Regions from separate parts of the Megalodesulfovibrio paquesii genome, predicted to be linked through region 1. Evidence: predicted binding sites of a transcription regulator. Region 1 holds the regulator's gene; the other holds the start of a gene.
The links. The regulator HrcA, encoded in region 1, represses chaperone genes, less so after heat shock. The targets are predictions, from matches to a motif close to TGTTAGCACTCNNNNNNNNNGAGTGCTAACA.
Positions count from the first base shown of each region.

Region 2: a site for HrcA is predicted at 1,515-1,545, ahead of groES (co-chaperone GroES). Genes of this name have one in related genera too.

Region 1 is NZ_BAAIGQ010000008.1:229,604-233,009, forward strand. It holds gene dnaK (molecular chaperone DnaK) at 1-638, opposite strand, end outside; gene ACYQ00_RS19330 (nucleotide exchange factor GrpE) at 789-1,403, opposite strand; gene hrcA (heat-inducible transcriptional repressor HrcA) at 1,542-2,594, opposite strand; gene ACYQ00_RS19340 (hypothetical protein) at 2,758-3,406, shown strand, end outside.
Region 2 is NZ_BAAIGQ010000007.1:147,685-151,090, forward strand. It holds gene mazG (nucleoside triphosphate pyrophosphohydrolase) at 1-715, opposite strand, end outside; gene ACYQ00_RS17100 (CvpA family protein) at 726-1,331, opposite strand; gene groES (co-chaperone GroES) at 1,600-1,893, shown strand; gene groL (chaperonin GroEL) at 1,966-3,406, shown strand, end outside.

The sequences.
Region 1 (3,406 bases):
CGCACTTCCACGACGTTGTCGCCCACTTCCAGGATGGAGATGTCGAAGGTGCCGCCGCCAAGGTCGAAGACGGCGATCTTTTCGTTGGCTTTCTTGTCCGCGCCATAGGCCAGGGAGGCCGCGGTGGGTTCGTTGATGATGCGCTTGACTTCCAGACCGGCAATGCGGCCGGCGTCCTTGGTGGCCTGGCGCTGGGCGTCGTTAAAGTAAGCCGGCACGGTGATGACGGCTTCGGTCACGGTTTCACCCAGGTAGGTTTCGGCATCCTTCTTGAGTTTTTGCAGGATCATGGCCGAAACTTCCGCGGGGCTGTACTTCTTGCCTTCCACTTCCACGCCGGCGTCGCCGTTGTCCAGGGCCGCGATCTTGTAGGGGCAGTGGCCCTTCCACGTGCCGACTTCGGGCGCGTCGAACCGGCGACCCATGAGGCGCTTGATGGCGAAGACCGTGCGCTCGGGGTTGGTGACCGCCTGGCGCTTGGCAAGCTCTCCCACCAGGCGTTCCTTGTCGGTGAAGGCCACGATGGAAGGCGTGGTGCGACCGCCTTCGGGGTTGGTGATGCACTTGGCATCCTTGCCTTCCATTACATAGACGCAGGAGTTGGTGGTGCCAAGGTCAATGCCGATGATCTTCCCCATGCCGAATGTCCTCCTCGAAGAACGAACTGTATCTGGATTTGGTATTGTCTTAGTCGGACGCGACGTTAGGCGGTGTTTCGCCTGCAGTGCCGCGCTTGGTTTGAGGTAAGACGCGTCAAAATTTTGTACAGGGGTTTTTGGAAAAAAAACTTACTTTCCCTTGCTCACCAGCACCTGGGCCGGGCGCACCAGCCGTTCCTTGAGCAGGTAGCCGCGGGTGATGAGCTGGCAGACCAGGCCGGGGGCCATGTCCTCGCGGGGTTCCTCGCCCAGGGCCTCATGGCGCTCGGGGGTGAACTCCTCGCCCACGGCGCCCACGGCGCACAGACCATGCTGGGAGAGGGTGTCCAGGAACATCTTGCGGGTCATTTCCACCCCCATCACCACGTCCTTGCAGCCGGGGACATTGGCGCCGTGCTTGAGGGCCAGATCCATGGCGTCCAGGGCGGGGATGAGGTCGGCCACGAGCTTTTCATTGGCAAACCGGACGAAGTCGTCCTTTTCGCGTTGCAGCCGTTTCTTGTAGTTGTCCATCTCGGCCAGCATGCGCAGGCGGGCGTCGTCGGCAACGGTCTTGTCGGTGCAGGCAGGGCAGATGCGTTCCACGCACAGGGCCTTGAGTTCCTCGTCGGAGAGGGCCATTTCGGCCAGGGTGGGCGGGGCTTCGTCTGTGGGCATATTGGTAGTCATGGTGGCAGACGCCTGCTCGTCCAGGTCGGTGACGGGGATGGTGCGGCCCTTGGCGTTGGCGCCGTCGTTGGTCATGGTGTTTTTCTCCTCCTGGGACAAAAAAGTGCAGCCAGCGGCACACGCCGGCCAAAAACAAGGCCGGCTCGGCCGGCCAAAACAAGCAGGGGCAGTCATACGCTGCCACATGCGGGCGCAGGCCCCGCGCAGCAGGCGCTAAAACCGCGCTTTCAGCATGGAAGTAAGCGTTTGCGCGATGGTGTCAACCATTGGAACGATGCTTGCGTAATCCATGCGCATGGGGCCGATGATGGCCAGGGTGCCGCGGGGGGTGGCGCTGTCTCCATAACCTGTTGAAATCACGCTCAAAGATTTGAGGCCTTCGCCAAGATACTGGTCTTCCTGCCCCAGGGTCACCCGCAGGCCGGGGGAGTCCTGATCGGCGGCGAGGATTTTGTCCAGGATATCCAGGAGCCGGCTGCGTTCTTCCAGCAGGGAGAGCAGGTCGCGCAGGCGTTCAATGTCGGTAAACTCGACGTGTCGGGGGATGTTGGCCGCGCCATCCACGATGATGTCGCGTCCTGGCGGCCGGTCGCAGGTTTCCCTGGCCAGGAGCAGGGCGGAGTGGCAGAGTCTGGAGAGCTGTTTGCGGGCGTCGGCCAGTTCCTTGCGGATCAGGCCGCGCGCCTCGCGCAGGGTTTTTCCGCGATAGGAGTCATTGAGGAAATTGGCGAAACGCCGGAGTTCATCGGCGCAGACGTCGTCTTCCACGGGCAAAATCTTGTTGCAGACCTCGCCGCCCTCCAGCACCAGCACGGCCAGCACCAGCCCGGCCTTGATGCGCACAAAGTCGATCTCCTTCCAGCGCGCGTCCTGCAGACCAGGGGAAATGACCATGGACACCTGATGCGTCAGCCCGGCCATGAGCCGGGAGGCCTGGGTGAGCATGCGGTGCAGGTCCAGCCCCGAGGAGAGGATGGCTGTCTGGATCTGGGTGCGGGCGTCTTCGTCGATGGGCCGGGGGGGCAGGCCGGTATCCAGATAAAAGCGGAAGGCCTGGGCCGTGGGAACACGACCGGCCGAGGTGTGCGGTTGCTCCAGAAAGCCCTTGTCGGTGAGGTCGGCCATCACATTGCGCATGCTGGCCGGGGAGAGCGCCAGGCCGGAGCGTTTGGAAACAGCCCGCGAGCCCACCGGCTGGGCGGTGGCGATATAGTCCTCCATGATGGTCTTGAGGACCTCGTGTTCGCGCGGCGTGAGTGCGTGCATGGCGGTTCACCTTGAGCAGTCCGGCGGGCAATTCGGCTCACAGGATTGTCAACAGCCGGTAACAACGCGGGGGAGGGGTGTCAAGGTGGAGGAAGAAATGGTAGCCAGAGGCAGACGCATGGGGAGCGAGTGCCCCGGGACCAGTTTTTAAGGAGAAATGATCATGACTGCACAGCATGCGCCGCCCACCGGGGGCGCTTCCACCGGGGGCGCTTCTGGTCGGGGCGCTTCTGGCCGGGGCGCTTCTGGCCGGCGCGCACCCGGCCGGCGCGCACCCGGCCGGCCGCCTTCCCCCTGGGAGCTTTCCGCCTCGTCGTCCGACCGGGTGCTCATCGGGCTGGACGCACGACGGCGGGAGGTGGATCCGGAAGATGTCAAAGAGTTTGCCGGCTTCTCCGTGCTGCATGCGTTTCTCACCCGGCGCCAGACCTATCCGGCCATCCCGGACCATGGAACCTGGCCCAAATGCAAGGGCCTGGAGCAATACGAGCAGTGGACGAATGGCCTCTGGTTCTATGATACGGATTACCTCTTTGCCGTGGCCGTGGCGCTCAAAGAGAAGGGGGCGCTGATTGCCGTGGACATCCCGACGGCGGACGCGGCCCGGTATCGCAAACACCATGGGGTGCAGCCCCTGGCCCTGAAGCATGTGGCAGACAATCCGTGCTGGCAGTTCCTCGGCTATGACGTGGCGGACAACTGGATTTCCCACAGCGCCTTCTGGGGCTTCTGGTGGGAAGAGGGCGAACTGGAGGCCACCCTGACCCGGCACGGCGTGGCGCTGAACGAGTTCGGGCTGGTGGATGATGCCG
Region 2 (3,406 bases), on a different contig from region 1:
GGCTCTGGCCGCGCTCACGGGCCAGTGCCTCCATGGTTTGGAACCGGGCCAGAAACCGCTGGTTGGCCAGATCCAGGGCGGCGTTGGCCTTGATGCCATGCCTGCGCCCCAGCTCGACCAAGGTGTACAGATAGTCGCCGAACTCCTGCTCCTTGGCTGCGGGATCGCCCTGGGCCACGGCTTCGGTGAATTCGGTCCACTCCTCCTGCAGCTTGGCCTCAACCTCGGCAGTGTCCGGCCAGGTGAAGCCGATGCGGCTGGCCTTGGCGTGCAGACGATAGGCCTTGAGCAGGGGCGGCAGGCTTTCCGGCAGGGAGTCATAGAGGCCCACGGGGCCATCCTTGCCCTTTTTTTCCGAGCGCTTGATGCGCTCCCAGTTCTTGAGCAGCTCGTCCTGGGAATTGATCTCCGTATCCCCGAACACGTGGGGGTGGCGGCGGATCATCTTGGAGGCAATGCCCTGCAGGGCCTCGTCCAGGGTAAAGTCCCCGCGGTTCTCGTAACACGCGCCGATGAAGCAGAGCAGAAAGCCCAGGTCGCCCAGCTCTTCGCGGGCGTCGGCCACGTTGCCAGAGCGGATGGCGTCCACCAGCTCATAGGCCTCTTCGATCAGATGGTCGCAGAGGGATTCGGGCGTCTGTTCCTGATCCCAGGGGCAGCCGCCGGGACCCAGCAGCCGGGCGATGACCTGGCGCAGGTTGTCAAAAGCGTCCATGAGGGCGTGATCATCCTTGTTGTTGCGGAGCGGAGGGGAGCGGGCGCGCCGGTGGCAGCTGAGGCTGGCCGGGCGTGGTATTGCCCGGAGGGAGGGGCTGGTCCGGCCCGGGGGCCAGGGCTGGCGGCAGGGCCACGTCCTTGATGTTCACCAGCAGGGATTTGAGGATCCCGGCGTATTCCCTGGCATAGGGCGCCAGGCGGGAGGCCTGCACAAACTGGGACTGCGGCACAAAGGTATCAGCCAGAAAGAAGACGATGAGCGCCAGCACCGTGCCCTTGGTCAGCCCGGCCAGTGCGCCGCCAAGGTTATCCAGCCATCCCGCAAAAGCCAGATCCATGAGTTTGCGCAGTACGCGGGCCGTGAGCCCCACGGCAATATAGGCCGCCAGAAAGACCGTCAGATACGCCGCAATGCGGGCCCAGCCTTCATGCGCAATCAGATCGTGCAACAAGGGAAAGGCCCGGGCCTGATACTGCGTGGCCGCCCAGACGCCCAGGATGACCCCGGCCAGCCCGGCCACCTCGGCCAAAAGGCCACGCATGAGCCCGCGAACCAGAAACAGGCCGCAGAGTCCGGCGAGGATGCAGTCGAGCAGGCTGAAGTCGGCAATCATAAATTCAACGGTGCGGAGCAGTGGGTAAAAAAACCGTGCGTTGAGGCAGCACTAGCAAAGGGGCGGGAAAATGAAAAGGGCATCGGGTGTAAAAGAATCTGAAGCGGCGAGGGAAAAAGTTGAAAAAAAGTTGCGGTGCCCCCCTTGCCAAACGCAGTGGCGTGGTTAAAAGGGCTGAGTCGGCGCTAGCACTCGTCGCTGTCGAGTGCCAACAAGACGGCGTCGCGAAATCAATCACCACATCACTTCTGTTGAAAGGAGTCTTCTCATGAAGCTGAAGCCGTTGCACGACCGCGTCCTGGTCAAGCGTCTGGAAAGCGAAGAAACCACCAAGGGCGGGATCATCATTCCTGACACGGCCAAGGAAAAGCCCATGCGCGGCGAAGTGATCGCAGCCGGCCCCGGCAAGACCGACGACGACGGCGACCACATCAAGATGAGCGTGAAAAAGGGCGACATCATCCTCTTCAACAAGTACGCCGGCACGGAAATCAAGATTGATGGCGTGGAGCACCTCGTCATGCGCGAGGACGACATCCTGGCCGTCATCGAAGAAGACTAGGCCCTGCCGGTCTTCCTTTATCGTACTTGATCATTCCCCTCCGATCTTCATACTTTCAAGGAGCATGCTTCAATGGCTGCCAAAGAAATTCTGTTCAATACCAATGCCCGTGAACGCCTGCAGCGCGGCGTGGACAAGCTCGCCAACGCCGTCAAGGTCACCCTGGGGCCCAAGGGCCGCAACGTGGTGATCGAAAAGTCCTTCGGTTCCCCCATCATCACCAAGGATGGCGTCACCGTGGCCAAGGAGATCGAACTGGAAGACAAGTTCGAGAACATGGGCGCCCAGATGGTCAAGGAAGTCGCCTCCAAGACCTCTGACATCGCTGGCGATGGCACCACCACCGCCACCATCCTCGGCCAGGCCATCTTCAATGAAGGCGTGAAGCTCGTGGCCGCCGGCCGCAATCCCATGGCCATCAAGCGCGGCATCGACAAGGCCGTCGCCGCCATGGTGGAAGAGCTGGGCAAGTTTGCCAAGCCCACCCGCGACCAGAAGGAAATCGCCCAGGTCGGCTCCATTTCCGCCAACAACGACGCCACCATCGGCAACATCATCGCCGAGGCCATGAACAAGGTGGGCAAGGAAGGCGTCATCACTGTTGAGGAAGCCAAGGGCCTGGAAACCACCCTGGACGTGGTTGAAGGCATGCAGTTCGACCGCGGCTACCTCTCCCCCTACTTCATCACCGACCCCGAAAAGATGGTCTGTGAACTGGACGAACCCCTGATCCTCGTCCACGACAAGAAGATCTCCAGCATGAAGGACATGCTCCCCGTGCTGGAACAGGTGGCCAAGATGGCCAAGCCCCTGCTGATCATCGCTGAAGACGTGGAAGGCGAAGCCCTGGCCACCCTGGTGGTGAACAAGCTGCGCGGCACCCTGCAGGTGACTGCCGTCAAGGCCCCCGGCTTTGGCGAACGCCGCAAGGCCATGCTGGAAGACATCGCCGTGCTCACCGGCGGTTCCCTGGCTGCCGAAGAAATGGGCAAGAAGCTGGAAAACGTGACCCTGGAAGACCTGGGCCGCGCCAAGCGCGTTGTCATCGACAAGGAAAACACCACCATCGTCGATGGCTACGGCAATTCCGACGCCATCAAGGCCCGCATCAAGCAGATCCGCGCCCAGATCGACGAAACCACCTCTGACTACGACCGCGAAAAGCTCCAGGAGCGCCTGGCCAAGATCGTGGGCGGCGTGGCCGTGATCAACGTTGGCGCCGCGACCGAAACCGAAATGAAGGAAAAGAAAGCCCGCGTGGAAGACGCCCTCAACGCCACCCGTGCGGCTGTTGAAGAAGGCATCGTCCCCGGCGGCGGCGTGGCCCTGGTGCGCTGCTCCAAGGTCCTGGACGCCGTGGTCCCCGCTGACGACGACGAAACGGCCGGCGTGAACATCATCCGCCGCGCCGTGCAGGAACCCCTGCGCATGATCGCCTCCAACGCCGGCGTCGAAGGCGCCATCGTGCTGGAGAAGGTCCTCGGCGGCGCCGACGGCTTCGGCTACAACGCCG